DNA from 2 places in the Pedobacter aquae genome. Region 2 is predicted to be linked to the other one. Evidence: riboswitches for the same ligand, from Rfam matches in the RefSeq annotation. Region 2 holds a riboswitch; the other holds the start of a gene.
What was found. A riboswitch is a leader RNA that binds a small molecule or an ion and turns the genes downstream of it on or off. The one in region 2 is predicted to bind S-adenosylmethionine.
Positions count from the first base shown of each region.

Region 1: it holds a riboswitch for S-adenosylmethionine, as region 2 does, so the genes downstream of both, metH (methionine synthase) here and FYC62_RS07445 (O-acetylhomoserine aminocarboxypropyltransferase/cysteine synthase family protein) in region 2, are expected to answer to the same signal.

Region 1 covers NZ_CP043329.1:2,556,340-2,572,629, reverse strand. Annotated here, with positions in the region: gene FYC62_RS11330 (Calx-beta domain-containing protein) at 1-6,393, shown strand, start outside; partial or broken gene FYC62_RS18175 (Ig-like domain-containing protein) at 6,390-6,545, shown strand; gene FYC62_RS11325 (gliding motility-associated C-terminal domain-containing protein) at 6,645-7,301, shown strand; partial or broken gene FYC62_RS18170 (PorP/SprF family type IX secretion system membrane protein) at 7,417-8,336, shown strand; partial or broken gene FYC62_RS11315 (methylenetetrahydrofolate reductase) at 8,409-9,367, opposite strand; gene FYC62_RS11310 (DMT family transporter) at 9,383-10,324, opposite strand; gene FYC62_RS11305 (four helix bundle protein) at 10,483-10,863, opposite strand; gene metH (methionine synthase) at 11,124-14,900, opposite strand; SAM riboswitch class I at 15,032-15,136, opposite strand; gene FYC62_RS11295 (hypothetical protein) at 15,275-15,841, opposite strand; gene murQ (N-acetylmuramic acid 6-phosphate etherase) at 15,844-16,290, opposite strand, start outside.
Region 2 covers NZ_CP043329.1:1,709,536-1,725,825, forward strand. Annotated here, with positions in the region: gene mqnE (aminofutalosine synthase MqnE) at 1-1,034, opposite strand, end outside; gene FYC62_RS07440 (trans-sulfuration enzyme family protein) at 1,135-2,262, shown strand; SAM riboswitch class I at 2,379-2,481, shown strand; gene FYC62_RS07445 (O-acetylhomoserine aminocarboxypropyltransferase/cysteine synthase family protein) at 2,677-3,981, shown strand; gene metX (homoserine O-acetyltransferase MetX) at 4,012-5,067, shown strand; gene FYC62_RS07455 (dihydrolipoamide acetyltransferase family protein) at 5,126-6,523, opposite strand; gene FYC62_RS07460 (competence/damage-inducible protein A) at 6,570-7,820, opposite strand; gene FYC62_RS07465 (putative LPS assembly protein LptD) at 7,825-10,389, opposite strand; gene FYC62_RS07470 (N-acetylmuramoyl-L-alanine amidase family protein) at 10,479-11,342, shown strand; gene FYC62_RS07475 (MlaD family protein) at 11,366-12,310, shown strand; gene FYC62_RS17515 (hypothetical protein) at 12,348-12,530, opposite strand; partial or broken gene FYC62_RS18145 (hypothetical protein) at 12,570-12,647, opposite strand; gene FYC62_RS07480 (cell filamentation protein Fic) at 12,611-13,240, opposite strand; gene FYC62_RS07485 (ribonuclease Z) at 13,510-14,292, opposite strand; gene FYC62_RS07490 (STAS domain-containing protein) at 14,312-14,689, opposite strand; gene FYC62_RS07495 (phosphoribosylaminoimidazolesuccinocarboxamide synthase) at 14,746-15,690, opposite strand; gene FYC62_RS07500 (PhoH family protein) at 15,801-16,290, opposite strand, start outside.

The DNA of each region.
Region 1 (16,290 bases), 850 kb from region 2:
AGTGTTTATGGTATTACCTTAGCAAACGCAGCTCAAAGTTTAGACATTTTGGATAATGATAGGGCTACAATAGCTATCAACAATGTTAGTGTGCAAGAAGGCAATAGCAGCACACAAACCTTAATCTTTACCGTAAGTTTAGATAAAGCTACCAAGCTGCCTTTCAACATCATTTACAATACGCAAAACGTTAACGCTACAGCCGGAGAAGATTATGTAGCCCGCATCAATAATGTGCTAAACTTTAATGGTAATGCCAATGAAACACAAAATATTGCCATCACCTATAACGGAGATTTAAAAATAGAGCAAGACGAGGTCTTTAACCTAGTTTTAGGAGCTATTTCTAATACTTTTGAAAATAGATTAGCTTTAGATAATACCGCATCAGTTGGTAAAGCAACCCTATTAAATGATGATGCAGGCACCATCCGAGTAACAGCAGTAAACGGTTCTGAGGATGGTACAAAAGGAATTTTCAGATTTAGCTTTATAAACGGAGTAACAGCAGATGCACCAACTGTTATTAATTATACTTTAGGCGGTATAGCATTAGCTCCGGCAGATTACACTTCCCTAAATTTAAATACCATCACCATCCCGGCAGGTACTTCTTCTATAGATACCGAGTTAAATATTGTTGATGACGCCATTGTGGAGGGCAATGAAACTGTAAGTATTTCTGGTGTAAATGTAAGCGCTCCTTATCCGCTAACGGTAGAAAATACTTTGCCAACCCTTCAAATTATAGATAATGATATAGCTCTAATTACCCTGAATGCACCACTTTCTATTACAGAAGGTAATTTAGGCGACGTCTCTTTTGCCGATTTCACCATTACCCTAAACAAAGAAACCGCCACAGCATTTAACATAAATTTTGCTAGCGCAGATGACCAAGCTAAAGCCAGCGACCAAGATTATATTCCGCTTGCTGGGGTTTTAAATTTCAACGGTACTGCTGGCGAAGCTAAAACGGTAAGAATTTCTATCAACGGAGATAGAAAAATAGAAGCCAATGAAGCCTTCAATTTCTTGATAAGTAACCTTAGCACCAATTTTGGCAATAGGTTAAGCTTTGCACAAACGCAAACATCGGCCACAATTATAAATGATGATAATAGCAATATCACCATCACCAAAGAAGATGGTGAAGAAAGAGCCGATGGCACTAAACCAGCTATCTTCAAATTTAATTTTGATACCGATGTTACTGTAGACCAAAATATAACCATTCCTTATACTTTAAGCGGATTGTCAATTGGCCAAGGGACAGATTATACTGGCGCTATCAATGGTAATATTACCATTCCTGCTAATAATAATGAGTTTATTTTAAACCTTCCGGTGATAGACGACCAAGAGGTAGAACTTACAGAAAATGTAATTTTAACTACAGGCTTAGTGGCAAGTTCTTATCCAATTTTGGTTAATAATTCGGGTATTTCTTTAGCTATTTTAGATAATGATGATGCTACTCTAACCTTAATTGGTCCGGCTCCTATGAACGAGGGCAATGTAGGTACAGCGCCTTTTACCTTTACAGTAAGTTTAAATAAAAAAGTTTCTACTCCGTTTACTGTAACATATAAAACCCTTGATGGTACAGCTACAATTACCGACCAAGATTATACCTTAACCAGCGGTAATTTAAGCTTTAATGGCAATGCAGGTGAAACCATCAATTTTACCGTTGATGTAAAAGGCGACCGTAAAATAGAAGCCAACGAGGTTTTTAGCATGTTATTAGATTCGCTATCAGAAAACTTTAATAACCGTTTAACGCTTGTTAATCCTACTGTAAATGCTGTTATTAATAATGATGATTTAGGAGATATCACCTTATCATCCCTAAACGGAAAAGAAACCGGAGCGCAAAAGGGACAATTTATTTTTAGTTTACCAGCAGGTGTTACGGTAGATAAACCTGTACAAATCAACTACGTATTATCTGGTTCTGCTGCTGCCGGGACAGATTATAACAACCCAGCAGCAGGTAGTGTAACCATACCTGCCAATACAAATAGCGCTATTTTAGATATTAATGTGATAGATGATACGCTGCTTGAAGAAACAGAAACCGTAGTACTAAGCGTAAATAATGTAATGAGTGATTATAATCTTCAAATGCGAAGCAGTATAGATACTTTAAGCATAGAAGATAATGATATTTCTACCTTAACCATTAATGGTCCTTTAAGTATTACAGAGGGAAATACAGGAACTAAAACCCTCACTTTTGAAGTTAAATTAGACAAAGCCGTAGCTGCTAATTTTACGGTTTACTATCGTACACAAGATGCTACTGCCAGTGTGGTTAATAACGATTATCAAAGTCTTACAGGTACTTTAGCTTTTGCTGGTTTAGCCAATGAAACTAAAACCATTGCCCTTACCATTAATGGCGATACTAGAGTAGAAGGTACCGAGTTTTTTGAGCTTTGGTTAGAAAACTTAAGTCTTTCTTATGACGGTCGATTAAGAATTTCTGGTTCACCTAGCAGAGGAATTATTTTAGATGATGATAATAATCCGCTGAATAAAACACTAATTATCACTAAAATTGATGGCGAAGAAGGTGCAAACAATGCTTCTTTTAGCGTAGCTTTCCCAAGTGGCGTAACTTTAGATACCGATACCGAAATATTCTACACTTTGGGCGGTACGGCAATTATCAATCAAGATTTTCAAACAGCCGCCACAGGTAGCTTAATCATCCCGGCAGGGCAAAATAGCGTTACTTTAAATCTTACCGTTACAGATGATGCTATTGTAGAAGATACCGAAACCGTTTCTTTGATAACAGGTAATATCAATAACAGCAACTATCAAGATATTGTGGTTGCTAATTCGCCATCAACACTTCAAATTAAAGATAATGATGAAGCAACCTTAACCCTAGAAGCTGCCCAAATTACAGAAGGCGATAATGGCGTAACGCAAATCAATTTCGATGTTGTTTTAAATAGACAAACTTCACGTGGTTTTGATGTGAGTTTCCGTACTGCTGATGCTACCGCTACGGTTGCAGACCAAGATTATATCGCAAAAGCAGAAACTATTGCCTTTACAGGCGATGCTAACGAGCGAAAAACCATCACCATCACCATCAATGGAGACATTAATATAGAGCGAGACGAACAGTTTAATCTTATGCTAGAGCCTCTGGTAGATAATTTTAATAACCGTTTAAGCATCCCTATCCATACTGTTACAGGCACTATTCTAAACGATGATGATGCGCAGGTAAGCATTACCAAAACAGATGGCACAGAAGGTGGCGCCCCAGTAAGTTTTATTTTTAGCTTACCGCCAAATGTGCTTACAGATGAGCCTATCCAGATAGATTATCAGCTTGCTGGTACTGCTTTAGCTGCCGGTGTAGATTATAGGGGTGCAAATACGGGTAGTATTACCATAGCACCTTATCAAAACAGCGCTACACTTTCTTTACCTGTTGTAGATGATAACTTGATAGAAGAAGATGAAACCATCAGCATCAGCGTAAGCGCTTTAAACACCCTTTATAGTGCTGCTATTACTTTAAATCCACTTATTCCAACAGCTATCATTAGAGATAATGACGAAGCTACCCTAAGTATTAATGGTCCCATCAGCGTAAACGAAGGAAATACAGGCACAACAGCTTTAACTTTCATAATTAGCTTAGATAAAAATACAGGTAGAAGTTTCAGCATCAATTACGCAACGGCCGATGGTAGCGCTACGGTTGTGGCTAATGATTATATTCCACGCAGTGGCACACTTAATTTTGCAGGCAATGCATCAGAAAGTTACCCTGTTACTGTATTGGTTAATGGCGATAGAAATATCGAGCAGACAGAAGATTTCTTCGTGAATTTACTAGGTTTAACCGATAATTTTAACAATCGTTTAAAAGTAGCAGGTTCGCCAGCCCGAGGAATTATTTTAGATGATGATAATATCCCGGCGAACAGAAGCATCATGATTACTGCTTTAAATGGCTCTGAAGATGGTACAGCTGTAAGGTTTAGATTTAGTTTCCCGCCTCAGGTAGTGAGTGATGTTGCTACAACCATTCCTTACGCTTTAACAGGTACTGCAACTACCAATGATTATACAGGCGCTTTAGCCGGTACAGTTACTATACCTGCCGGGCAAAATAATGTATTATTAAGCTTGCCTGTTGTTAACGATGAAATTATTGAAGGCAAAGAAACTTTGATTTTAACTGCCGGAGCGGTAATTAATAACAGTTTTAATGGGATTACGGTAGTAAACTCGCCAGCCCAAGCAGAAATAGAAGATAACGATACAGGCCATTTAAGTATCCAGAATATAGAGCTAAACGAAGGTAATTTAGGAACAAGCGAAGCAGTTTTTACGGTTAGCTTAAATAAACAAACCAGTTTACCTTTTACCTTAAGTTTTGCTACCGCAGATGCCACAGCCACCTCTGCTGATGCTGATTATGTGCCTATTAGCGCACAATTAAATTTTACAGGTAATGTTAATGAAACAAGAAATATACGTGTTCTTGTTAATGGAGATAGAAAACTAGAAGCTGATGAAATATTGAGAGTAGCTTTAGGAACTTTATCAAACACATTTGAAGGAAGGTTAACGCTGCAAAATTCATCGGCTACGGCCACCATAAAAAATGATGATACTGCTGTAATTACAGTTACTGGCCTTAATGGGGCCGAGGCAGGCCAGCAAGCGGCTAGGTTTATTTTTAGTTTCCCTGCCGGAGTTACCGCCGATATTCCCACCGTTATCAACTACACTTTAGGTGGTACGGCTACAGCCGGAGATACAGATTATAGAGGCTCTGTAAATGGAGTTATCGCTATTCCTGCCGGAGCAGAAAGAGCAATTTTAGATTTACCTGTTATTGATGATGATATCATTGAGGAGGATGAAACCATTAGTATAACTATCAATTCTATCAATAGTAATTATAATAGTAGTATAAGTTTTAACCCTGTTTTACCAACCCTTAGAATTATTGATAATGATGTTGCTACCTTAAGAATAAGCGATGCCATTAGAATAAACGAGGGAAATAATGGCACAACCCCATTTAATTTTACCGTTACGCTTGATAAAGCAACTGGTAATAATTTTACTTTAAACTACGCAACACAAGACGGCTCTGCAACCAATGCCGATAATGATTATAATGCCGCTACCGGAGTTTTAAGTTTCGCCGGAACTGCCGGAGAAATCCGTACCGTTACCGTTTTTGTAAACGGCGATTTAAAACTTGAAGGCAATGAGAATTTTAATTTCACCATTTCTGGCTTAAGTAACAATTTTAATAATCGGTTAAGCATTCCGGTAAATAGCAGTATGGCTACCATTTTAAATGATGATGAAGGTATCATCACCATTTCTAAAATAGACGGTACAGAAGGTTTGCAAGATGCAAGATTTACTTTTAGTTTACCTCCGGGCGTAAATTCAGACCAACCTATCAATATCACCTATCGTTTGGCGGGTACAGCCGGCAGTAGTGATTATACAGCAAATCCGGCAACGGGTAGTATGGTTATCCCGGCAGGGCAAAACAGTGTGGCGCTGCCATTAGCTGTAGCCGATGATTTGGTTTTAGAAGAAACAGAAACGGTAGCACTTAATAACATACAAATAGCAAACGCTTATAACAATCTGAGCTTAGCACAGCCTGTACCAGTGGTTAATATTTTTGATAATGATGTTGCCAAGCTTACTATAACTGCCCCGGCACCAACTTTAGAAGGAAATTTAGGTCAAAAGAGTTTTAACTTTAACATCACTTTAGATAAAGCAACCGACCGTTCTTTTACCCTAGACTATAATACTTACGATATTTCTGCTACAACCGCCAATAGAGATTATGAAAGCCGTACAGGCAGAGTTTCATTTGCAGGTTTTGCTGGCGAAACTAAAACCATTGCCGTACCTGTAATTGGCGATATAGAATTAGAAAATAACGAGACTTTTGGTTTCAAAATATTTGACTTATCAACCAATTTTGCAGGTAAAATGATTTTGGGTAATGATGCTAGTGCTACCATCCTAAATGATGACATTGGTCCTGTAGCTAATGATGATAGGATAAGTACTTTAGAAGATACACCTATTACTTTTTCTGTTACCGATAATGATTTCCATGCAGATGGAATTAATACAGCAAGTGTAAATGTGGTTTCTAACCCGCAAAAGGGCAGAGTGCAAATGATGCAAAGTGGCAAAGCCATTTATACTCCGGCTTTAAATGAGTTTGGTTTTGATAGCTTTACTTATACCGTTAGAGATGCTTTAGGCAGATTATCTAATATTGCTACAGTGATTATTACCCTTGTAGCTGTAAACGATGCCCCTATAGCTTTAGACGATGAGTTTTATGTGAAAAAGACAGTACTATAAGAGCCAGTGTTTCACTTAATGATAGTGACCCAGACCAAGACCCGCTACGTTTTAGCGTATTACAAAGCACTTCCAAAGGTAGTTTAGCCCAGTTTGATGAATCTGATGGTTCTTTTATTTATATCCCTAATCGCAATTTTAAAGGTATAGATAGGTTTACTTATATCCTAACAGATCCATCGGGATTAAGAGATACAGCTACGGCAACATTATATACACAGCCAGTGGTTACTGTTAGTCTTACCCCAAGCGTGTCTTTATTAAATGAAGGTGATACCTTAATTGTTACAGCTAAACTTACCGAGTCTTTATTTCAAGATGTAAATTTTGTATTGAACTTTGCAGGAACTGCTACACAAGATAAAGATTACGCTTTAAGCGGAAATTTTGATACCATGATGATTCCAGCAGGAGACACCATTACCACGCAGAAATTTAGTTTAGTAGCTCTAAAAGATTTCTTAAAAGAAGGACAAGAAAGCGTTGAAATTTCTATCGTATCGCCAGACCCAGCTGCTTTTGTAAGAATTGGTTCGGGTACAGATGTTATCATTACAGATTTTTATCCGGAAGATAAACCTATTGGTCCAGAAGAAAATGGAGAAATAAATCCAGATCCTTACATGTCTCCTAACGGCGATGGTTTAGGGAACGAGAAATTTATCATTTATAACATAGAGCGTTTCCCTGATAATGAGGTTGTTATTTACAACCGTTGGGGGAATGAAGTATACAAAACAAAAGGTTATAATAATAAAGACAATGCATTTGCAGGGTTTTCAAATATTGGTATATTAGCTAATAGCCAAAGCCCTGTAGTTGACGGTGTTTACTTCTTTATGATTTATACAAAATCTGCAGATGGAAAGCAAAAAGCTAATAAAGGTTACGTCATTATGAGAAGATAATCATCTCGTATTTAAAGAAATTCATATTAGCGGTAACAATACAGGGCCTTTATCGTAAAATGTTAATCAAAGAGCTATTATATGTTTTGTATGATATGCTCTTTATCGCATAGGTATGAGGTTATTACTACTCGTTTTATTACAGGTATTATTGGTATTGCGTGTACAGGCACAACAAGAGGCTATGTATACGCAATACATGTTCAATACTTTGGCTATTAATCCGGCTTATCCAACACTAGACGAATCTCTATCTGTTACCGCTTTATCTCGTCACCAATGGGTAGGTTTTAAAGGAGCACCTAATACCCAAACCATATCTATCCACTCGCCTTTAGGTACTAGCGAAACTTTTATTGGAGGTTTATTAATTAATGATCAAATAGGTGAGGTTATCAAAGAAACTGGGGTTATTTAACTTTAGCACAAAGGGTTCAGATTGGTTACGAATCTTACTTAGCAGTAGGTATAAATGGAGGGTTGAGTAGTTTTAGAGCTAATTTTTCTGAGAATTATCCATTTAGTCCAGAGTCTTTTAACGACCCGGCCTTCCAGAATGTAAGTAACCTGAGAGGTAATTTTGGCGTTGGCGTAATGCTGTTTTCAAGCAAATATTATGTAGGCTTGTCTTCTCCACATTTTTATAATAGAGACTTATCAGATTTTGGCCAGCCACGTATTGCTGGTCGTTATAAACCACATTTTTTACTACAAGCAGGCTATCTTATCAACCTAAACGATATCTTAAAATTAAAACCCAACATCTTAGCCAAATATGTAAATGGTTCGCCTTTACAGTTTGATATTAATGCGAATATGTTAATAAGCGACCGTTTGTGGTTAGGGGTTTCTTACCGTACTTTAGACTCTTTTGACGCCATGGCATCTTTCTTTGTTAACCCAGATTTCCAGGTGGGTTATGCTTTTGATTTTACCAATACCCGTTTAGCAACCGTACAAAAAGGTACTCATGAGATTATGGTAAAGTTTAGGATGCCTGTTTTCGGCAGAGACCATACGGCTTGTTATTTCTAAGAATTAGCTCAATTTTTTAGGCACAAAAAAAGCCACATGAAAAATGCGGCTTTTGAAGAATATCAATAATTTTTATTTGAAAATTGCTTCTGCAATTTGTCTTGTTTGTTCTGGTCTTCCCATAGTATAGAAATGTAAAACCGGAGCGCCAAAGTCCATCAATTCTTTACATTGCTTAATCATAAACTCGGTACCAACCTGCTTTACATCTTTAGGGGTTTTACAGCTTTGTACAGCCTCGCATAAATCCTCGGGTAAATCTATATGGAAAATTTTTGGCAAGTTAACCAACTGGCTTAATGCACTTATAGGTTTTAAACCCGGTATAATAGGTACGTTAATATCGTTTTCGCGGCATTTCTTTACAAAATCAAAATACTTCTGGTTATCAAAAAACATTTGGGTAACGATGAAATCTGCACCCATTTCTACCTTCTTTTTTAGGTATTTGAAATCTGTAGATAAGTTTGGTGCTTCAAAATGTTTCTCGGGGTAGCCTGCTACACCTATGCAAAAATCACTTTTATACTCGCTCTCTACATCCTCATGTAAAAACTTACCAGCATTATGGTTTTTTACTTGAGCTAATAAATCTGTAGCATAAGCATGGCCACCTGGGGTAGGTATAAAAGAAGCATCTGCTTTACGGGCATCGCCTCTTAAAACCAAAACATTATCAATACCTAAAAATTGTAAATCTAATAAGGCATTTTCTGTTTCTTCTTTGGTAAAACCTCCGCATATTAAATGTGGTACGGCATCAACCTTGTATTTATTTAAGATGGCAGCACAAATAGCAATGGTACCTGGCCTTCTTCTGTAAGATAATTTTCTAGCAGACCGTTTTCTTTTTGTTTGTAGATATAATCTTCACGTAAAGAAGTTACATCAATAAAAGGAGGCTTAAACTCTAAAAGAGGTTCTATGGCATCGTAAATCCATTGGATACTTTGCCCTTTAACAGGAGGTAAAAGCTCAAAAGAGAAAAGCGTTTTACCTTTTGCGTTTTTTATATGATCTGTAATTTTCATTTTTGCTGTTCAAAATTATCTATTTGTTTCAGGATTTACCTGTTCAATTTCTTTTTTCTGCTGACTGGTTAAAAATACACCCATAATTACCAGTACAGAGCCAAAGAATTCTTGCAAAGTAAAGGCTTCATTTAATATTAACCAACCTAAAAATATGGTTGATACTGGTCCTACCGTTGCTACTATAGCACCTTTATTTGCACCAAGCAGTCTAATACCTTCCATCACTAAAAATGTAGGTATTACGGTACTGATGATGGCTAAAGCAAATCCGTAAGCATAAATGGTCCAAGAGTAGCTTAATAAGGAACCATTTCCTAAGATTAAATAATGTGCTATAACGTATAAGCAAGAAATCATCATGGCTAAGCTATTAAAATTTACCGAACCATATTTTTGGATATACTTACTACCAAACACCAAATATAATGCATAAGTTATAGCACTGATAAAAATAAAAATAGCGCCTTTTATGCTATTTGCTGTGCTGAAAATATCGTTATTATAAACAATAACCAATAAGCCTATATAAGTGATGATAAGTGCCTTTGTAATTTGTAAGGTGATTTTTTTCTTGAAAAACAGATAAGAAAAAATAACCACAAAAGTGGGGTAGCTGAAAAGTATAATACGTTCTAAACCAGCAGTTACATAAGCTAAGCCCATGAAATCAAACAAACTAGCGATATAATAACCTAGAAGCGCAAGACCACAAATGATGGCAATATCTTTCCCAGATATTTGTTTAATGCTATTGTTTGGGTTTTTACGATGATTTAAAAAAGCAATCAACATAAAAAAGGGTAAAGAAATAGCAAAACGTAGGGTTAACAAAGTTAATGCATCAACCGGAGCCTCTTGATAAGCCAGCTTAATCATAATCGCTTTCGCCGAAAAGCATATCGCCCCTGTAGCAATGAGGAGAATACCTTTTGTAGAACTAATTTGATTTGGCATTTTGGTTTAGTTTGTTAGGGTTTAGTTTGTTAGTTTGTTAGGGTTAGTTTGTTAGGGTTTAGTTTGTTAGGGTTTAGTTTGTTAGTTTGTTAGGGTTTAGTTTGTTAGTTTGTTAGGGTTTAGTTTGTTAGTTTGTTAGGATTTAGTTTGTTAGTTTGTTAGGGTTTAGGTGCTTTCTTGGTGTTTTGGAATCTTATAAATCCATTAATTAGTTTTCCAACGTGTTCAATGCTTTGGAGCGTTTTATTAAAATCGACTTCATTTATAAAATGCAAATCTTTTGAAATATGTATTTGGGTTTCTAGTTCGTAAAGAGAGCCTCTAGCGATAGATAAAAAGTGGATAGTTTCTTTTATATGTTGCCTCCCACAGCCCTCTGCAATGTTAGATGGAACAGAAACTACACATCTTCGCATTTGAGAAATAATACCGAATTGTTCTTCTTTAGGAAAAGATGCAGTTACATGATAAATATAAGCCGCTAAATCTTTAGCCTGTTTCCAAACATCTAATTCTGTATACTTTTGATAACCAGACATATTTTTAACTTTCTAACCAACTAACAACCCACCCAACTAACCATCTAACCAACTAACAACCTAACCATCTAACAAACTAACCATCTAACAACCTAACCACCTAACCATCTAACCATCTAACCATCTAACCACCTAACAAACTAACCATCTAACAAACTAACAACCTAACAACCTAACAACCTAACCATCTAACAACCTAACCACCTAACCACCTAACCATCTAACAAACTAACCATCTAACAACCTAACCACCTAACAAACTAATACCCCAAATTCGGGCTCAGCCACTTCTCAGCGGTTTCTAGGTCTAAAGCTTTTCTTTTAGCATAGTCTTCTACTTGGTCTTTACCTATCTTGCCTAAACCAAAGTATCTGGATTGAGGGTGTGCAAAGTAAAATCCGCTTACCGCTGCGGTAGGGTACATGGCTAAACTTTCTGTTAGTTTTATGCCAGTTGTTTGTGTAGCATCCAAAAGATTAAATAAAGTAGCTTTTTCTGTATGATCTGGGCAGGCTGGATAACCCGGTGCTGGCCTTATACCCTGATATTTCTCCTTTATCAGTTCTTCATTATCTAATTTTTCTGCTTTAGCGTAAGCCCAATAGTCTTTACGAACCATTTCATGTAGCTTTTCCGCAAAAGCTTCTGCCAATCTATCGGCTAAAGCCTTGGTCATGATGCTGTTATAATCATCAAAATCGGCTTCAAATTTAGCTACCAGCTCATCGCATCCTAAACCTGTTGTAACTGCAAAACCACCAAGATAATCTTGTAAACCTGTTTCTTTAGGCGCTATAAAATCTGCCAAAGCATAATAAGGTTCGCCTTTTGGTTTTTCTGCTTGCTGACGTAAAGTATGTATCTTGATGGTCTCTGGTGCTGTTTCTTGTTGCTCTTTTAACACACAACCTTCTTCTGTAAGTTGATATTGTAAATCCGGCAATTGTTGATTTTCTATGGTTAATTCAATATCATCATCGCCAACGGTAGCAGCCGGCCAGAAACCAAATACAGCTCTTGCTTTTAGTAATTTCTCATCAACTATACGTTTTAAAAGAACTTGGGCATCATCAAACAATTTTTTAGCCTCAATACCTACATATTTATCATCAAAAATTTTAGGATAAGAACCTCTTAGCTCCCAAGTATGGAAAAAAGGAGACCAATCTATATAAGGTACCAGCTCTTCTAAGGGATAATCTTCTATTACTTTAGTACCTGTAAAAGTAGGTGCGCCAGCAATAGGCAAAGACCAATCTATCTTAAATTTCTCTTTACGGGCTTCTTCAATAGCAACCAAGCTTTTATCAACCTTCTTTTTGTTGTAATTATCTCGGGTTGTTTGGTAGTCTTCTTTAATTTTTTCTTTGTAAGATACTTTCGTCTCAGGGTTTAATAAATCGCTGCAAACGGTTACACTTCTTGAAGCATCTAAAACATGTACGGTAGCCCCTTTATAATGTGGGTCTACTTTTACAGCAGTATGTATTCTTGAAGTAGTTGCGCCGCCAATTAATAAAGGAATATCAAAACCTTCACGTTCTAGCTCTTTAGCAAAATGAACCATTTCATCTAAAGAAGGGGTGATTAAGCCGCTTAAGCCTATGATGTCTACCTGATGTTTTTTAGCTTCTTCAATGATTTTAGCCGCAGGAACCATCACACCTAAATCAATAATTTCGAAGTTGTTACAAGCTAATACAACACCTACAATATTTTTTCCAATATCATGCACATCTCCTTTTACAGTTGCTAATAATATTTTACCGGCAGAGCTGCTCTCGCCTTCAACCTTTCCTGCTTCAATGTAAGGCATTAAGATGGCAACGGCTTTTTTCATTACCCTGGCAGATTTTACTACCTGTGGTAAGAACATTTTTCCTTCGCCAAATAAATCACCAACAATGCTCATACCAGCCATTAAAGGACCTTCAATAACATCTAAAGGTTTAGCATATTTTAATCGGGCTTCTTCAACATCAGTATCTAAATAATCAATAATACCTTTTATTAAAGAATGAGATAACCGCTCTTCTACAGTGCCTTTACGCCATTCTTCATCTTTAACCAGTACTTTACCTTTATTTTTAACGGTTTCTGCGTATTCTACCAAGATTTCTGTAGCATCTGGTCTGCGGTTTAAGAGAACATCCTCAACTTTTATTAAAAGTTCTGGTTCAATTTCTTCGTACACTTCCAGCATCCCAGCGTTAACAATACCCATATCTAAACCAGCTTTAATGGCGTGGTATAAAAATGCCGAGTGCATGGCCTCACGTACAGGGTTATTTCCGCGGAAAGAGAAAGATATGTTGGAAACACCACCACTTACTTTAGCGTGAGGAAGGTTTTGTTTAATCCAACGGGTAGCCTCAATAAAATCAACAGCATAGTTGTTATGCTCTTCTAAACCTGTAGCTACAGTTAAAATATTAGGGTCGAAAATGATGTCTTGCGGAGGGAAATTTAACTCGTTAACCAAAATATCATAAGAACGTTTACAAATTTCTTTTCTACGTTCCAGATTATCGGCTTGACCATTTTCATCAAAAGCCATTACGACGGCGGCAGCACCATATTGCTTTATTTTATGCGCATATTCTTTAAACTTTTCTTCACCTTCTTTAAGAGAAATAGAATTTACGATGCCTTTTCCTTGTAAACATTTTAAGCCAGCTTCTATAACCGTCCATTTAGAAGAGTCTACCATGATAGGTAGCTTACTGATATCGGGCTCGGCACCAATAAGGTTTAAAAACTTGGTCATGGCAGCTTCAGAATCAAGCATACCTTCATCCATGTTTACATCTATGACTTGCGCACCACCTTCTACCTGCTGACGAGCAACGGATAAAGCGCCTTCAAAATCCCCACTTAAAATAAGCTTGGCAAATTTTGGCGAACCTGTTACGTTGGTACGCTCTCCAACATTTACAAAGTTGGTTTGTGCGGTAATATTAAAAGCTTCTAAACCTGATAATCTTAAATAAGGAGCTTGTTGCTGAGGGACTCTTGCTGGATGTTGTGCAGCAAAATTTGCCATTTTCTGAATATGGTCTGGCGTAGTACCACAACAGCCACCTATAATATTGATAAAGCCCGATGCTAGAAAATCATTCACCAATGTGGCAGTTTCATCTGGAGTCTCATCATAAGCACCAAACTCATTAGGTAAGCCAGCATTTGGATAAGCAGAAACAAAAACATCAGAAATTTCTGAAAGCTCTTGTACGTAAGGACGCATTTCTTTAGCACCCAAAGCACAGTTTAAGCCTATAGATAAAATATCAGCATGGCGAACAGAGTTCCAAAATGCTTCTACGGTTTGCCCAGATAATGTTCTTCCGGAAGCATCTGTAATGGTTCCAGAAATCATGATTTCGAGCCTCACCCCCGACCCCTCTCCAAAGGAGAGGGGAGACTGGTTGGCTAACTTATCGTTTAATTCTTTTTCGTAGCGTTTGATAGCAAAAATTGCAGCTTTTGCATTTAAAGTATCAAAAATAGTTTCTATCAATAATACATCTGCGCCACCATCAACTAAACCTCTTACCTGCTCGTAATAGCATTCTTCTAGATAATCAAAAGTGATGGCTCTAAAACCAGGGTCGTTAACATCCGGAGAGATAGATAAAGTACGGTTGGTAGGGCCAATAGCACCGGCAACAAATTTTGGCCTATCAGGATTTTGAGCTGTAAATGCTAAGGCAACTTCTTTAGCTATTCTAGCGCCTTCATAACTCAGCTCATAAGAAAGATCTTCCATCTGATAATCAGCCATAGAAATACGCTGAGTGCTGAAAGTATTGGTTTCAATAATATCAGCACCAGCTTCTAAATAAGCCGCATGAATAGCTTTGATAACATCAGGACGGGTAATGTTCAGCAAATCATTATTTCCCTTAACATCGCATGGGTGGTTTTTAAATCTTTCGCTTCTAAAATCCTCCTCCGTTAGGTTATAACGCTGTATCATGGTACCCATGGCGCCATCTATCACTAAAATTCTCTTTTTTAATTCTTCTCTGATATTCATTTTATCGTATTGCGTAGAGCGTATTGTGAAGTGCGAATACACGTAATTGAATGGTATTCAATACGCAATAATCACCTCTCAATACTTATTAGCTTATTTAGAAAAGTCAGGATTTTTGGCATTTAGACTTTCACTTATCTTTCCTAGAGTTGCACCCTAAGTAGAATGTAGCACCTTGTAAGCACAGGTTGCTAAGACTTCGTAGGGTCTAATCCCTCCGTCTTTCTCTATAAGCGCTGCAAAAATGATGATATTTTTGGTCAAAAGCAAATATTATCCTTAAGGTAAATGCTTAAAAGACATTAGAAAGATAATTGTATTTGTAATGATAAAAAGGAGCTATCTCTCAGAAGGAAAGTTCAGAAGCGAGACTTCTAATACAGTCTTTTCGTCAATTGTTCTTCAACGCGTTTAAAAAACTGTAAAGGTTTTAATTGTCGCCAGCTTAAATCGTCTAACTCGCCGCCAAAATTGATGTAATAATCAATGTTATTGGTTTTAAATTCATCAATAACATGAGGTCTAAAATTAATACCTGCAATCCATCCGTCTTCTACATCCTGAAACCATTCTTCGTAATAACAATCATCAGATGAATGGAAATTTAACACGTTTTCTCCAACCAGAATAAATTTATTAATGCCTTCATTTATAATGCTTTCTAGTATTTCTCTTTTCAAAAGCATAATATCGTTGTTAATAGCATCATTCCACTCGCCAATAAATTCTATAATGGCGTATTGGCGGTCATAATCAACAAATAAAACTTTGAGATATAAGGTGTTAGACCCAAAGGTATCCCACTGTGGGTGAAGTAAATAATTATAGATTTGTTTGTCGTAATAAAACTCGTTGTATTGGGTTTCATAAAAGGGAGACCTTTCATCCTCTGCTGCTATATAATCATCCCTCCACTTAAAATAAGGCTCTATTTCATGCATAACTATTGTAAAGATGTTAAGAAAGCTTCCACTGCTTTTCTAACGTTTCCATATTTTTTTAATAAGTAACTTGCTTTTTGTTCGTCTAATCCAGTTTCTTCCATCACCATACGGGTACCTCTATCTACCAGCTTATTATTGGTTAACTGCATATCAACCATTTTGTTGCCTTTAACTTTACCTAATTTTATCATGACTGATGTGCTCAGCATATTTAAAACCAGTTTTTGCGCAGTACCCGCTTTCATACGGGTAGAGCCTGTTAAAAACTCTGGACCTACAATCACTTCAATAGGATATATGGCTTCTTTAGCAATGCTGCTGTTGTGATTACAAACTATACAGCCAGTTAAAATACCGTTTTGGTTAGCTGCTTTTAAACCAGCTAAAACATAAGGTGTTTCGCCTGATGCTGCAATGCCTATTAAACTGTCTGAGGAGTTGATTTT
Region 2 (16,290 bases):
TTTTGCTCCTCGGCACCAGCCATCGAATAAATTTTTGTAGTATCGTCTAAAGTACCATCAATATCATCTACACCAAAATTAAGCGATAGTTGAGCGGTATTTCTACCTATCATGGCCCAATAAGCTTTGATATGATCAAAATTATCCAGATAAATTCTAGAGATAGCATAGTTTCTTAAATCCTCAACTACTGTAGATTCTGCTACATGCGACATTTGGTTATCTTGGTTTCTAAATTTTAACGGAATAAAAGTTTGAAAACCGCCTGTTTTGTCTTGCAATACTCTCAATTTTTCTAAATGGTCTACCCTATGCCAATATTCCTCAATATGGCCATATAGCATGGTTGCATTAGAACGCATTCCTAATTTATGCCATTCTTCGTGTATTTGCAGCCACTGTTCTGCATCACATTTATCTTTAGCTATTTGCTCTCTTATTTCCGGATGAAAAATTTCTGCACCACCACCTGGCATAGACTCTAAGCCGGCTTCTTTCATCATACGCATACCAGTAGCGTAATCTACTTTGGCTTTTTTAAAGATGTAATGATATTCTACTGGAGTAAGTGCTTTAACATGCAACTCTGGGCGATGCTTTTTAATTGCGGTAAAGAAATCCATATAAAATTTCATATCATATTGCGGCAATACACCGCCTACTATATGAACTTCTGTAACAGGCTGCTCATCATAAGATTTTACAATGGCCATCATTTCCTCCATGGTATACTCCCAGCCTTCTGCCTTTTCTTTGATCAAACGAGAATAAGAGCAAAATTTACAATCATAAACGCATAAGTTTGTAGGCTCTATATGGAAATTTCTATTAAAATAAGTAACGTTTCCATGCTTCTTGGTTCTGATATAGTTTGCTAAAACACCTAGATAGGATAAATCAGCTTTTTTGTATAAAAGAACTCCTTCTTCAAAACTTATTCTCTCTCCGTTTTGTACTTTTTTGGCTATTTCTTTTAAAGAAGCCTCAAGATGAGCATCTTGTAAAAGTACTGCGAGTTGATGGTCTGCGTTCATGTGATGAATTTTGTCAAAATTAACAATTAACAAGCTTTTTTTTAGTTTACTTAATGTAAAACAAACACTTTTATATTAAGTTTACTTTCATATTTAAAAGATGATGAATTTAGAGACCATAGCCATACATGCAGGCAACAAAGTTGATGAAGCTACTAAAGCAGTTGTACAGCCCTTAATTTTGTCGAGCACTTTTGAAAGAAGCAATGGCGAATATCCTGGTGGATATATCTATTCCAGAGCAGATAATCCTAACCGCAAGTCTTTAGAACGTGTTTTAGCTTTATTGGAAGGCGGTGAAGATGCTTGTGCTTTTGCCACAGGTAATGCAGCTGGCATGTCGGTTTTTCAAGCTTTAGCACCTGGCTCTCATATCATTTGTCCTGATGATATGTATCACGGACTAAGAAATCAGCTTAAAATATTGTTTAAAGGGATTTTAACTTTTGATTTTATTGATTTTACCGATTTATCTTTAATAGAAAGCACCATAAATGATTCTACAAAGTTAATATGGGCCGAAACACCATCTAACCCTTTATTAAAATTAGCCGATATTGCAGCTATAGCGGAAATTTGTAAAAAGTATCAACTCATATTTGCTGTTGATAATACCTTTGCAACGCCTATTTGCCAGCAACCTTTAACCTTAGGTGCACATTTAGTAATGCACTCTACCACCAAATATTTAAATGGCCATAGCGATGTTACGGGTGGTGTCATCATCACTAAAAATAAAGACGAATTTTGGGAGAAGATTAGAACCGTACAAGGTTTTGGCGGTGCAACCCCCTCTCCTTTTGATTGTTATTTGATTACCCGCGGCATTAAAACTTTACCTTACCGGATGCGTGGCCATGTAGAAAACGCTGTTAAATTGGCTGTTTATTTAGAAAGTCATCCTGCTGTTGAAGCTGTTTTTTATCCCGGTTTAGCATCACACCCGCAGCATAATTTAGCAAAAAAACAAATGTTAAGCTATAGTGGTATGCTTTCTTTTACTTTAAAAGGTGGTGAAAAAGCCGCTTTTGATTTGATAAACGGATTGAAAATATTTACTCAAGCTACAAGTTTAGGCGGAGTAGAAAGTTTAATAGAACACCGTTATGCAGTAGAAGGTCCGGATACTAAAACGCCAAAAAATTTACTAAGAGTTTCTGTTGGCTTAGAACATATTGATGATTTAATTGCTGATTTAGCTCAGAATTTAGACCACCTAAACTCTTAATTATCAGTAAAATAAAAATTAGTTCAAAATTTTATTTGGAAAAGCAAAATAAACAAACCTATATTTGAAATATTATTTGGTTTAAATACCAAAATCAATTCCTTTCAAAAGGTCTTGATTTATAAAGAAGTGGTGAGAGAATAGGCTCTAAGACCCACTGGCAACCTCACAAAGATTGTGAAAGGTGCCAAATCCTACCCCGAAAGGGAAATATAAATATTTAAAGACATGAAAAATTTAAAATTCTTCTTACATCAAACTTATTTCCTACTAAAAGGAAATCAAAATTCTTATGTTTTACAATTTGCTGATGCAAGCTGTAGCATGCGTTGTTATATGTGCTAATTCTGGCACTTCTTTATCTCAACTAACAACAATTTTATTTTATTATTCACAATCTTAACATATTACACAATGTCTAGTCAAAATTTAAAATTTGAAACACTACAATTACATGCTGGTCAACAAGTAGACCCAACAACTGGTTCAAGAGCAGTTCCTTTGTACCAAACTACTTCTTATGTATTTAACAGTTCAGAACATGGCGCCAATTTATTCGCTTTAAAAGAGTTCGGGAATATTTACACCCGTTTAATGAACCCTACTACCGATGTTTTTGAGCAAAGAGTAGCAGCTTTAGAGGGTGGTGTAGCAGCTTTAGCGGTAGCATCAGGGCAAGCGGCTCAATTCATCGCCATAGCAAATATTATCCAATCTGGAGAGAACTTTGTTTCAACAAGATATTTATACGGTGGTAGCTATAACCAATTTAAAGTACAATTTAAGAGGTTAGGTATAGAAGCTCGTTTTGTGAACGAGGAAACTCCTGAAGCTTATGAAGCTTTGATAGACGATAAAACTAAAGCTATTTACCTAGAAACTATTGGTAACCCAGCGTTTAACATCCCTGATTTTGAAAAAATATCGGCTTTAGCTAAAAAACACGACCTTCCTTTAATTGTAGATAATACTTTTGGTGCTGGCGGCTATCTTTTTAGACCTATTGAGCATGGCGCTAATGTGGTGGTAGAATCTGCAACAAAATGGATTGGCGGACATGGCACAAGCGTTGGCGGTGTTATTGTTGATGGCGGAAATTACAATTGGGGAAATGGTAAATTCCCTCAATTCTCTGAGCCATCAGAAGGTTACCATGGTTTAGTTTTCTCTGATGTTTTTGGAGTTAACGGTCCTTTTGGCAACATCCAGTTTATCATTAGAGCAAGAGTAGAAGGTTTAAGAGATTTTGGACCTGCCATTTCTCCGTTCAACTCTTTCTTATTGATTCAAGGTTTAGAAACCCTTTCTTTAAGAGTACAAAGACATGTTGATAATGCTTTAGAGCTAGCAAAATGGTTAGAAAACCATGATGCAGTACAAGCAGTTAACTACCCTGGTTTAGAATCATCTCCTTACCATACTTTAGCTAAAAAGTATTTAAAAAATGGTTTTGGCGGAGTATTATCTTTCGAGCTAAAAGGCGATAAAGAAAACGCCATCAAATTTGTTGATGCACTTAAACTAACCAGCCATTTAGCCAATGTGGGCGATGCAAAAACACTTATCATACAGCCTTCTGCAACTACACACCAACAACTAAGTGCTGAAGAGCAATTAAAAGCAGGTGTTACTCCAACTTTATTAAGAGTTTCTGTAGGTATAGAGCATATTGATGACATTAAAGCTGATTTTGCTCAAGCTTTTGATGCCATTAAATAATTTTCAAATCCTTTTTAATTGATGATTGCGATGAGTATAAAGACATTTCAATATAAAAAGCAGTTTAAGCTAGAAAGTGGTAAAAGACTTAAAAAGCTAAACATAGCTTACCATACTTTTGGTAAGCTAAATGCTGATAAAAGCAATGTAGTATGGGTTTGTCATGCTTTAACCGCAAATTCTGATGTATTTGATTGGTGGAAAGGCCTGTTTGGCGAAAAAGATTTATTTAATCGGGAAGAGTATTTTATTGTTTGTGCTAATATTTTAGGTTCTCCTTATGGCACTACAAATCCTTTATCAGTAAATGAAACCACCAAGCAACCTTATTATTTGTCTTTTCCAAAAATCTCTATCAGAGATATGGTGGAGGCGCACAAACTTTTAGCGCAACACTTAGCAATTGAAAACATTGAGGTTTTAATTGGAGGTTCTTTAGGTGGCCAACAAGCTTTAGAGTGGTCTGTTTCTGAAGCTGATAGAATTAAAAACCTAATTGTTTTAGCTACTAATGCACAACACTCTGCTTGGGGAATTGCTTTTAACGAATCGCAAAGATTGGCTATAGAAACCGATAGAACTTTTTATACACAAGAAGCGAAAGGTGGGCAAAAAGGCTTGAAAACAGCTAGAAGCATGGCTTTATTATCTTACAGAACTTACAACTGTTATGCTGATAAACAAGCAGAAGCGTCTAACGAAGTTATAGATTTATTTAAATCTTCATCCTACCAAAATTATCAAGGAGAGAAATTGGTAAAAAGATTTAACGCCTACAGCTATTGGTATTTAACCAAAACTATGGATAGCCACAACTTAGGAAGAGGAAGAACAAGTGTAGAAGCCGCTTTAGCAAGCATAAAAGCAAATACTTTAGTTATAGGTATAGCTTCTGATATTCTTTTCCCTACACATGAGCAAAAATTTATTGCTAAGCATATTGAGGAAGCAGAATATCATGAAATTGATTCTTTATACGGGCATGATGGCTTCTTGCTTGAGGTTGAAAAGCTTGAAAATATTATTTCTAAGTTCTTAAGAGAAAAATCTTTAGAAAAAAAACAAAGCAGCTTACAAGTTGCTTAAATAAAAAAACCGATTAGGAAGAAGCTAATCGGTTTTTTTTATACTAGGAAGTTTAAACTTAAATTTCTCTATGGCTATCCCACTGCTCTAGGTAATCGGCTACTTTTTTCACAAACATACCGCCTAGTGCACCATCAACAACCCTATGGTCATAAGATAATGATAAGTACATCATGTGTCTGATACCTATCATATCGCCATGTTCTGTTTCTATCACAGCTGGTTTCTTTTTAATAACACCAACTGCTAAAATAGCTACTTGTGGTTGGTTGATGATTGGCGTACCCATGATATTACCAAAACCACCAATATTGGTAATGGTAAACGTACCACCTTGAATTTCATCGGGCTGTAGTTTATTAACTCTGGCTCTTGCAGCTAAATCATTAACGGCTTTGGTTAAACCCACCATATTTAGCTGGTCGGCATTTTTAATTACCGGTACAATTAAATTTCCGCTTGGCAAAGCCGTAGCCATTCCTATATTGATATCTTTCTTTTTGATGATTTGAGAACCATTTACAGAGATATTAATCATAGGCATATCTTTAATAGCCTTAGCAACAGCCTCAATAAAAATTGGTGTAAAAGTTATCTTCTCGTTTTCGCGTTTCTCAAAAGCATTTTTTACTTTATTTCTCCATTGCACCAGATTGGTAACATCGGCCTCAACAACAGAACAAACATGAGCAGATGTTTGCTTACTGTTAATCATATGATCTGCAATAAGTTTACGCATTCTGTCCATCTCAATAATCTCATCATGACCACTATAGGCAACTTTAGATGTAGGTTTAGAGGCTGCCGGTTCTTCCTCAACTGCTTTTGGCTGCACAGGCATTTGTCTTTCTTCTACTATGGGTTGAACTTTATTTTCAACTGATGACTGCGGATTATTTCTCTGATTCTTCTCTGCTATATAATTCAGTAAATCATTCTTCGTTACTCGGTTTTCTGCACCTGTGCCTTGTATTTTATCAAGCTCGGCTAAATCTAAACCTTCTTCCTGAGCTATACTTTTAACTAAAGGAGAATAAAACCTTCCTGATTCTGAATTTTGGAAGCTTGGCTCTTCTTTTTCTGCCTGTGCCGGGATAAAGGGAACTTCTTCTTCTTCTTTTTCAATAATCTTTTCTTCTGCTACAACGCTATTCTCCGCAACAGGAACTGATTCTTGTGCTTTTGGTTCGTCTTGCTGAGCTTCTTCACCAGCTCCTTCAATTTCTATAATGGCAATTACATCACCAACTTGTGCCACCTCATTTTCAGCAAAAAACTGTTGTATTAGCTTACCTTTTACTGGTGAAGGTACTTCAGAATCAACCTTATCTGTAGCTACCTCCAATACAATATCATCTATTTCGATGTTATCTCCAGGGTTTTTCTCCCACTTGATAACCGTTGCTTCCGCCACACTTTCGCCCATTTTTGGCAATAGTAATTTGTATTGAGCCATAAGAATTATTTATCGTTTATAACAAAAATAACAATTTGATTGATTTTTATGCTTGATGTTGCTTAAGTAATCGTAATAAAAGATTTAGCGCCGCAATAGCCGACCTCTCTATATTTTGTAAGCGTTTATTACTAAAAGTAAATTTCTTGGCAATAGTTTGCTGTTGATGCGCAACGGCTATCCAAACTGTACCTACAGGTTTTTCTGCTGTGCCGCCATCAGGACCTGCAATGCCACTGATTGCTATAGCGTAATCACTATTAAAATTTTTAATGGCTCCGTTAGCCATTGCTGTAACTGTTTCTTCGCTAACAGCGCCATAGGTATCTAAAGTTTGACTACTTACGCCTAGTTGCTTCACTTTTAAAGCATTAGCATAAACAATTCCTCCGCCTAAAAACACTGAAGAAGAGCCCGAATGTTGGGTAAGTAAATGAGAAAGATAACCTCCAGTACAGCTTTCTGCAACGCTAAGGGTAAGTTTATGCGTATCCATTAAATTTAAAATGGCTTTTTCTAGAGGTATATCCTCATCGGCAACCCAGAAATCTTCTATCTCATTTTTAATGAGTTTGGCAAAATGCGCTACTTCTTGCTGTGTTTCTGGAGTAATACCTGTTACAGTGCTTAATCTTAACCTTACAATACCCAATTTGGGTAAATAAGCCAATTTAATATAAGCCGGTAAACTATCCTCTATGTGTGCTATTTTTTCGGCCAAGAAAGACTCGCCAATTCCCGCTGTTAAAATAGTTTTATGGTATATAGAAGGTAAATTATAGGTGGCTTTAATCAATGGCAATATTTTATCTTGCATTAAAGCCATCATTTCAAAAGGCACACCAGGCATAGAAACAATTATCCTATCCTCATTTCTAAATAACATACAAGGGGCAGTACCATTCTCGTTTAAGATAACTTCGCAATTATCTGGCACCATGGCTTGTAGCTTATTGAGATCGGTTACTGGTGCATTATATTTCGCAAAAATAGAAGCAACTTTATCTAAAGTGGGCTGGTGCAAGACCATCCCTCCGCTTTTATAAAACTCTGCTAATGTCTTCTTGGTAATATCGTCTTTTGTAGGACCTAAACCGCCAGTAATCAAAATAATATTAGCTCTTTTCTCTGCCTCACGAAGTGCTTCTTTAATATGCTCGGCGTCATCAGAAACAGATGTTATTTGTTTTACCTTAACCCCTATTTTATTGAGTTCTACAGCCATCCAGGCCGAGTTTGAATCGATAATTTGGCCTATAAGAATCTCATCGCCAATGGTAATAATTTCTGCAAGCATATGTTTAGAATCTTTGGATTGCGTTGGTTGTACGCTTACTTAATTTTAAGTCTTGAAGTATGGATGCCTTAACTCTTAAATTAACGCTGTAAAATTTATAAATACCAAAAGGACTCCAATTGATAGATAAATCCCAACAGTGTAAATCTCTATAAATAGCAAAAGATGTTGGACTAATAGCATTAGAATTAAAATCGTAACCAGATGAAAATTGAACTTTCCATTTTGGTGTTAAATTAAAATCGCCATTAGCATTAAGGGTTTGTACCACATCTTTATCAAAACCTGTATTGATATAGTTGAAATTATAGAAGAAACTTAAATTCCAAGGGATATTAAAATCAACAAAAGCATTAGCGTTTCTACTTATTTGTTGTAACTGTGCAGCTTGTTGCGGACTGACCCTGTTAAATAAATCGCTGTTTTGGTTTGGCGGATTATTGGTTTTGTTATTTTTGCCTAGAGTGGATGAGTTTAAACTATAATCAAAAGAGAAACTAAAGTTTTGTAAACGTGGTAAACTACCTTCTTGCCAAGTATATCTATCTAATCTTCTACCTCTTAAAACACCATTAAACTCTTCTGTTTCGTAAACGTAAGGATCTAAGACCCCAGTAAAACTAATACCTAATTTCTCGGTAAAAAAGGTTCTTCCTGAAAAAGAAAGCGTTGAAAGTTTAAAGCTATCTGCTAAGAAGTTATAATTACCATTAATATTTAGACCTTGAAGGATTGGAATCTTTTTAACGCCACCATTAGTGGTATCCTTTGAATTCCTCACCTTCATTTCTATATTGTTCTCTAAACCAAATGTCATAGCGGCTTGCCTACCCAAACCTGGCCCTCCGTAAATACTATTCTCGAAAATAGAATAGCGTTGTACATCTCCCGCTTGGTTAGATCTCACATCCTGATAATAGCCATATTTATCCTGACCAAAATCTGGACGGTAGGCAATACCTACGTTAGGTGTCATCACATGTCTAATGGCTGCAACTTTACCTTTTTTAAAATTAACCATACCATAAATTTTGGTTGATATTTGCGTACCAACAGAATATTCGCTAGCTCTTCTAAAACCTTGAATGGTATCTATAGCTAAAGAATCTTTTGTACCGTTAGCTGTTGGAGCCAATATGTAGTTTTTGCGAATGGTTTGTAAATACCAACGCTCATTATAAGATACGTTTTGGCTAAACTGGAAATATTTAAATATCTGTGATGATAAAGAAACCGGAATGCTATGCTGTATACCTGTTCTTACTTTTCTTAATGCTTCTTTGGTAAACAGCAAAGAATCTGTTGTTTCTAATTGGTTATCAAAATTTAAATTGTAACCAACCGCAATTCTTTGATACCATTTTTGCTCGCCTATCCTATCCTTTTTATCAAAAGGATTGATGGTAGACATACTAAAATTTAGAGTTGGTAAGCCTAAACGTATTTGTTTGGTGGTTAAATCTTGACTGTGCGACAAACTTGTACTTAAGTTAAAGGGAGAGTTTGCCCAAGTTTTAGAGTATGAAATACTAGAGTTTAAAGTGTTTTGAGCTATTTGAGCAAAATCTTGAACACCACTTTGTCTAAAGTAAGATGAAGAACCCGCATTTACTGATGCACTAAAATTGGTTCCTGGTCTGGCATTTGGATTTTGTGTATGAGACCATCTGATGTTGAAGTTTTTACTTGGATTTTCATATTCTGGCGTACCTTCTACCCCAGATTTTGTAGAAAAGAACGAGAAGAATAAGTTACCATTATATTTATATCGTTTGGTATAATTACTGGTTGCATTTGTCTCATAAGAGCCTTTTGAGTAAACACCACCTCGTAAAGTTAAATCCCAATAATCATTTAAACCTACATAATATCCAAAGTCTTTTAAGAAAAACCCTAAACGAGCATCTTCACCAACATTAGGAAGTAACACGCCCGAAACTCTTTTATTTGGCTTAGGAAAAAAACCAAATGGTAGAACAAAAGGAAGCGGAACATCTTCTATCACTAAATAAGCCGGGCCGGTAACAATAGTTTTTTCTGTAGCAATACCTTTAGTAATGATGATACCAAAGTGCTGATGAGGATCTGGAAGATTACAGGTGGAATAAGTAACCCTTTTCATATGCACCTCATCATTCTGTTGCTTTTTAATTCTTCCGCCGGTTATAAAACCTCCATCTTGCTCGGTATATACCTGATAAATTTTCCCTTTAGAAGTTTTAAAATTAAAAAAAACAGAATCGGCGGTAAGCGTACCTTGAGATGGATCTTTAAAAATAGGTAAACCAGAAAACTTCCCTACAGAATCTATCGTCCCTTTAGCAAAAATGGTATTATTCTTTTGATCTAGCTTGATAAAGCCCGCATCTACTTCACGTTCACCATAAACAACTTTTGCTTTTCCGTACAAATAAATAATATTGTTTTTAGCATCATAAAAGGTAGAATCTTCTGCTGTAGCTACTATTTTATCATTAATTGCATTTTTATTAGAATTTTTCTTTGCAGAATCCGTTTGGGTAGAATCTGTAGATGTAATGGCGTTAATATTTGTTTTTAACGTGTCCACCTGCCCAATTGCATCATTTGTTAGTAAACAAATGTGTATTATTGCGCCAATACAGGTAAAAATTATATTAGTAAATTTCAAAATTCAATATGAATATTATTTTTGTAAGCAAGGTAAACGAAAAACGTTCAAAATTAATGAAAATTACAACATCCAAAAGGTTTATTAGCTGTATTATTCTTTCTATAACCCTTACCTTCTTCTCCCAAAATTTATTTGCCCGCAAAGATAACTTTTCTGCGGCTAGTAAAGTAAAAGTAATTGTAATAGATGCAGGACATGGCGGTGAAGATGGTGCTACCAGAGGTTTATTCTCTAAAGAAAAAGACGTTGCTTTACAAGTAGCTTTAAAATTAGGAAAAGCTATTGAAGCTAAATTACCTGATGTTAAAGTGGTTTATACCCGTAAAACGGATGTTTTTGTAAAACTTTACGATAGAATTGGAATAGCAAACAGAGAGAAAGCTGATATTTTTATATCTATACATTGTAACTCTATGCCTAGCAATTATAAAAATAGATCTGCGGTTAGAGGAACAGAAACGCTGGTATCAGGTTTTGGTAGAATGGGAGAACAAGAATCTGCATTAAGGGAAAATGCTTCTATTTTATTAGAGAAAGACTATAAAAACAATTATGAAGGTTTTGACCCTAATGACCCAGAGAGCTATATCATCTTCTCTTTAATGAAAAATACTTTTAGAGAGCAAAGCATCAAATTGGCATCATTACTGCAAGACGAGTATAAAAAATCTGGTCGTATAAGCCGTGGTGTTAAAGAACAAAGTTTAGCAGTATTAGCAAAAGCAGGTATGCCAGCAATTCTTACTGAAATTGGCTTTATCAGCAGTCCTGAAGAAGAAAGATATATCAATTCTGATGAAGGTCAGGATGAAATTGTGAGCAATATTTTAAATGCCATTATCACATACAAAAAGCAAATTGAGTCTTAATTTGAAAATTAAAATTTAAAATTTTGAAAATTTCTAACGAAACTAAAGTAGGTATTCTTGCAGCCTTTGCAATTGCCATTTTTATTATAGGTTATAACTTCTTGAAAGGGAATGACATTTTCAGTAGCGAAAATGAATTTTATGCTAAGTACGACAAGGTAGAGGGCTTGGCGATTTCTAAACCTGTTTTAGTAAACGGTTATCAAATTGGGCGTGTTTCTGATCTTACTTTGTTAGAAAACGGACAAATTTTAGCTCAATTTAAAATAGACCCTAAATATGCTATCCCAAAAAACACCATTGCCAGATTAGAAAGTACAGATTTATTAGGCAGTAAAGCCGTAGTTTTTGATTTAGGTAGCAGCATGACTTATGCCTTGGATGGCGATACTTTAAATGCTAACGTACAACAAAATATCTTAGAGCAGGTAGAGCCCGTTCAGAAAAAAGCACAAATGCTCATTTCAAGAATGGATTCTATTTTAACATCGGTTAATCAAATTTTAAACCCTACTTTTCAAGAAAATATCAACAGGAGTTTTAATAGCATAGCCAGAACTTTAGAGACACTAGAATCTACTTCTAAAACTGTTGATGGCATGGTGGGTGTACAATCTAAAAGGATTGATAATATTTTGGCTAATGCCGAGTCTATTTCTGCCAATTTGAAAAATAACAATCAGCAAATTACCAATATCATCACCAATTTCAATACCATGTCTGACCAATTAGCAAAAGCTAATTTTAAACAAACTTTAGATAACGCAGATAAAGCTGTTGCCGATTTACAGGCGGTTATGAATAAAGTAAATTCTGGTAAAGGCTCCGCAGGTTTATTATTGAATGATGAGCAGTTATATAATAACCTCAATAATGCAGCTCAAAATCTTGATAAGCTGATGCTTGATTTAAGAGCTAATCCTAAGCGTTATGTAAGTTTCTCGGTATTTGGAGGAAAGAAAGAATAAAAAGGATATTTCTTATCAATATTTTAATTAAATCTGATTAATCAAAGTCTATTTCAAAATAGTGAAGAATTGCCTTATAATTATCCTGGGCTGTAAGACAAGTATCTAATAAGTACTCTTTTATACGTGTCCATTCTTGTAAACCTCGGTAATAAAAAAGTTTAATATCTTCATTTATGATAAACGGAACGATATTATTTGCTAGGCATTCTTTAAACATAATTAAACGTCCAACTCTCCCATTTCCATCTTGGAAAGGATGTATAATTTCAAATTGGTAATGAAAATCTATAATATCTTTTAAATCTTTTTTTCGATAAGGTGATAATGATTTAATAATGCTTTCATTTTAGCAGCAACTTCCTTTGGATGACAGGTTTCATTTCCACCCACTTCATTAGGCATTTTTTTATACTCTCCAACATTAAACCAATCTTTTCGGCTATCAGAAGTACCTGATTTTAAAAGATAATGCAATTCTTTGATAAAAGATTCTGACAGTTTAGTCTTAGCTTTATCAATTATTAAATCAATACACCTAAAATGATTGGTAGTTTCAATAATATCATCAATATTAATACTCTCCTTAGATACACCTATTGTATTAGTTTCAAAAATATAACGCGTTTGATCATGAGTTAGCTTACTTCCTTCAATGCGGTTAGAGTTATAAGTAAGATCTATCTGCGTACGATGATAAATCCCTCCTTTTAACTTCATTTCTTTTTGCTCTTTTAGATAATTGAGTAAAGGGTTATCACTAAATTTCTTTTTCTTCTCTTTTAAAGGCAAAGTAGCTTCTTCTGGTATATTCCATGTTTTACCGGTTAAAAATGCTCCTTTTATTTTTCCAAGAGCACAATAATTACGAACAGTTCTTTCTGAAACATTCCATTTTTCTGCAAAAACAATAACAGATATATATTTCATTTATTTAAAAGGCTAAAGCCTATCGGCAAAAAAAAGATAAATATAACCTAAAAATATCAAAATATTGCCGATAACGGCAACATTTTATTTGAAGACTTTAAATGTAGACAAGAAAATTATTTGACTTAGCGGCTTATAAAGTTATATCACAAAGGTTTCGCCTTCATTAGCCAGATAAGACTCTGGAAAAACTGAACGAGCTTCTATCAATAAAGGACTTAAATCTCGGTATCTGGCAGAGAAATGACCAATCAATAGTTTTTTAGCTCCTACTTTTTAGCTACCTCCCCTGCTTCTTGGCAAGTAGTATGGAAAGTAGCTTTGGCTCTGTCTACCATATCATGCATAAAAGTAGCTTCGTGGTAAAGCGTATCTACATGATAAATTTGGTTGATATAAGTCCAATCGCAAACTGTATCAGAACAATAAGCATAAGCTTTAGGTTCATCAGCCTCAACAGTTAAGTCTATAGCTTTATGTACTTTACCATTTTTATCCGTAAAATCTATCCCCTTTTTAAGCAAAGGGACATAATTAGCAGGAATTTCTAACTCGGCAATTTTGTCTTTTAAAACCTTTCTTAAACGTTGTTTTTCTTTAAAAATAAAACCAGAACAAGGTATTCTATGATTTAAAGGAATAGTTTCAACAGTAAAATCATTGGTTTCAAAAATAAGTTCTGTACTACCTGGTTTAATGGCTTTAAAAGCTATAGGGAAATTTATATGCGTATCAGAATGTTCAAACTGAACGTTTAAAATATCCATCAATTTTTCTGGTCCAAATAAATGTAAAGGTCTTTTTCTTCCATTTAAATTCATAGATGAAATTAAACCTACCAAACCAAAAAAATGATCACCGTGTAAATGACTGATAAAAATATGCTCTATTTTATGGTATTTAATGCCATAACGTAGCATTTGCTGCTGTGTACCCTCTCCACAATCTATCATTAACAGCCTTTCGTTGATGTTGAGAACTTGTGAAGTTGGGTTTCTGTTGAATATAGGCGTAGCAGAACTACTACCTAAAATGGTAACCTCAAACTTCATAGATATAATTGTAGTAATCCTATTTAATCTCTTTTCTTAATTCTTTCTCAATTTCTTCCATAAAAATCAAATCAATAGCTTCTTCTACTTTAGGAACTATAGTCATGACATTGTTTAACTGAGAAATGGTAATTAATCTAGAAACAGCCTCATTAATACCGGTGATAATGAAAACTCCATCAGAGTTTTTACAAAGCCTGTGGCCAACTAATAAACTGCTTAAACCAGAAGAATCAGCATATTTTACGCCAGACATATCTAAAATAATATTTCTTTGACCTTCTGTATTGCTTAAAATTAATTCTGATTTTAATTGTGGAGAAACTAAAGAGTTCAATTTACTCTCATTAAGTTTTATTAAAACATATTTCTCGTGTTTATCAACTGAAAACTTCATAACGTCTGATATTTCTCGTAATTTAATAGAATTTTATCCAAAAAGAAAGAATTATTTTAAAGTTGAGCTAAAGCCTTAAGGATATTGCTTTCTACTCTGTCGTTAATATCCTCTGTAGCAGCTTTTTTGAATTCTTCGCCCGTAATTTTCTCAAATAACTCTATATATCTTTCAGAAATAGAATTAATTCTGTCTTCATTCATTTCTGGAATAACCTGCCCATCTTTACCTTGAAAGTTATTTTCTATTAACCACTGTCTTACAAACTCTTTAGAAAGCTGTCTTTGTGGTTTACCCGATGCTTGTAATTCTCCATAACCTTCTTTATAAAAATATCTTGAAGAATCAGGTGTATGTATTTCATCAATCAAATGAATTTTACCATCGGCTTTACCAAACTCATACTTGGTATCAACCAATATCAAACCTTGCTCGGCCGCAATCTCTGTACCTCTTTGGTAAAGTTTACGGGTATAATCTTCTAGCTGTAAATAATCTTCTTCAGAAACAATAGCTCTTTTCAAAATATCTTCTTTTGAAATATCTTCATCATGCCCTACCGCAGCTTTGGTTGTTGGGGTAATAATGGGTTCTGGAAGTTTATCGTTTTCTTTTAATCCTTCTGGTAGCTGTACACCACAAATCACCCTTTTACCAGCCGCATATTCTCTGGCTGCATGCCCAGCAAGATAACCTCTGATAACCATTTCTACTTTAAAAGGTTCGCAAATTTTACCTATGGTAACACTTGGGTCTGGAACTGTTATTACCCAATTTGGAACAATATCTTGAGTAGCGGCTAAAAATTTAGCTGCTATCTGGTTTAAAACCTGACCTTTAAAGGGGATAGGCTCTGGCAATACAACATCAAAAGCAGAGATTCTATCGCTTACCACCATCACCAAATATTTATCTTGGATGGTATAAACGTCTCTAACTTTACCTTTATAAAAATTGGTTTGACCCGGAAGATTAAATTTTGTTTCTTTTATTGCTTTCATTCTTTTTTCAAGTATGGGGTAGTTAGTATAGAGACTTTATAAGTTTATCCAAACTACTCACTTTCTACTTTTAACTTTCAACTTTTAACTATAAACGTTCAACTTCTAACTTATTGAATATCCCCGTAAGCTTCTAATATTCTTTTAACCAATTTATGTCTTACCACATCGGCACCGCTTAAATAAATAATTTCTATTCCTTTAATATCGGCTAAAATACGTAGCGCATTATGCAAACCTGATTGTTGCTTTTTAGGTAAGTCTATCTGGGTAACATCTCCGGTAACAATAAATTTAGCCGTTGGCCCCATTCTGGTTAAAAACATCTTTAACTGCATATCAGTAGCATTTTGAGCTTCATCTAAGATAACAAAGCAATTATCTAAGGTTCTACCACGCATAAATGCTAAAGGTGCAATCTCAATGGTTCTGTTTTCTAAATATGTTTTTAGCTTTTCTGCCGGAATCATATCATCCAAGGCATCATAAAGTGGTCTTAAATAGGGGTCTATCTTTTCCTTTAAATCACCAGGTAAAAAGCCTAAGTTCTCTCCTGCCTCCACTGCTGGTCTGGTAAGAATAATTCTTTTGATTTCCTTA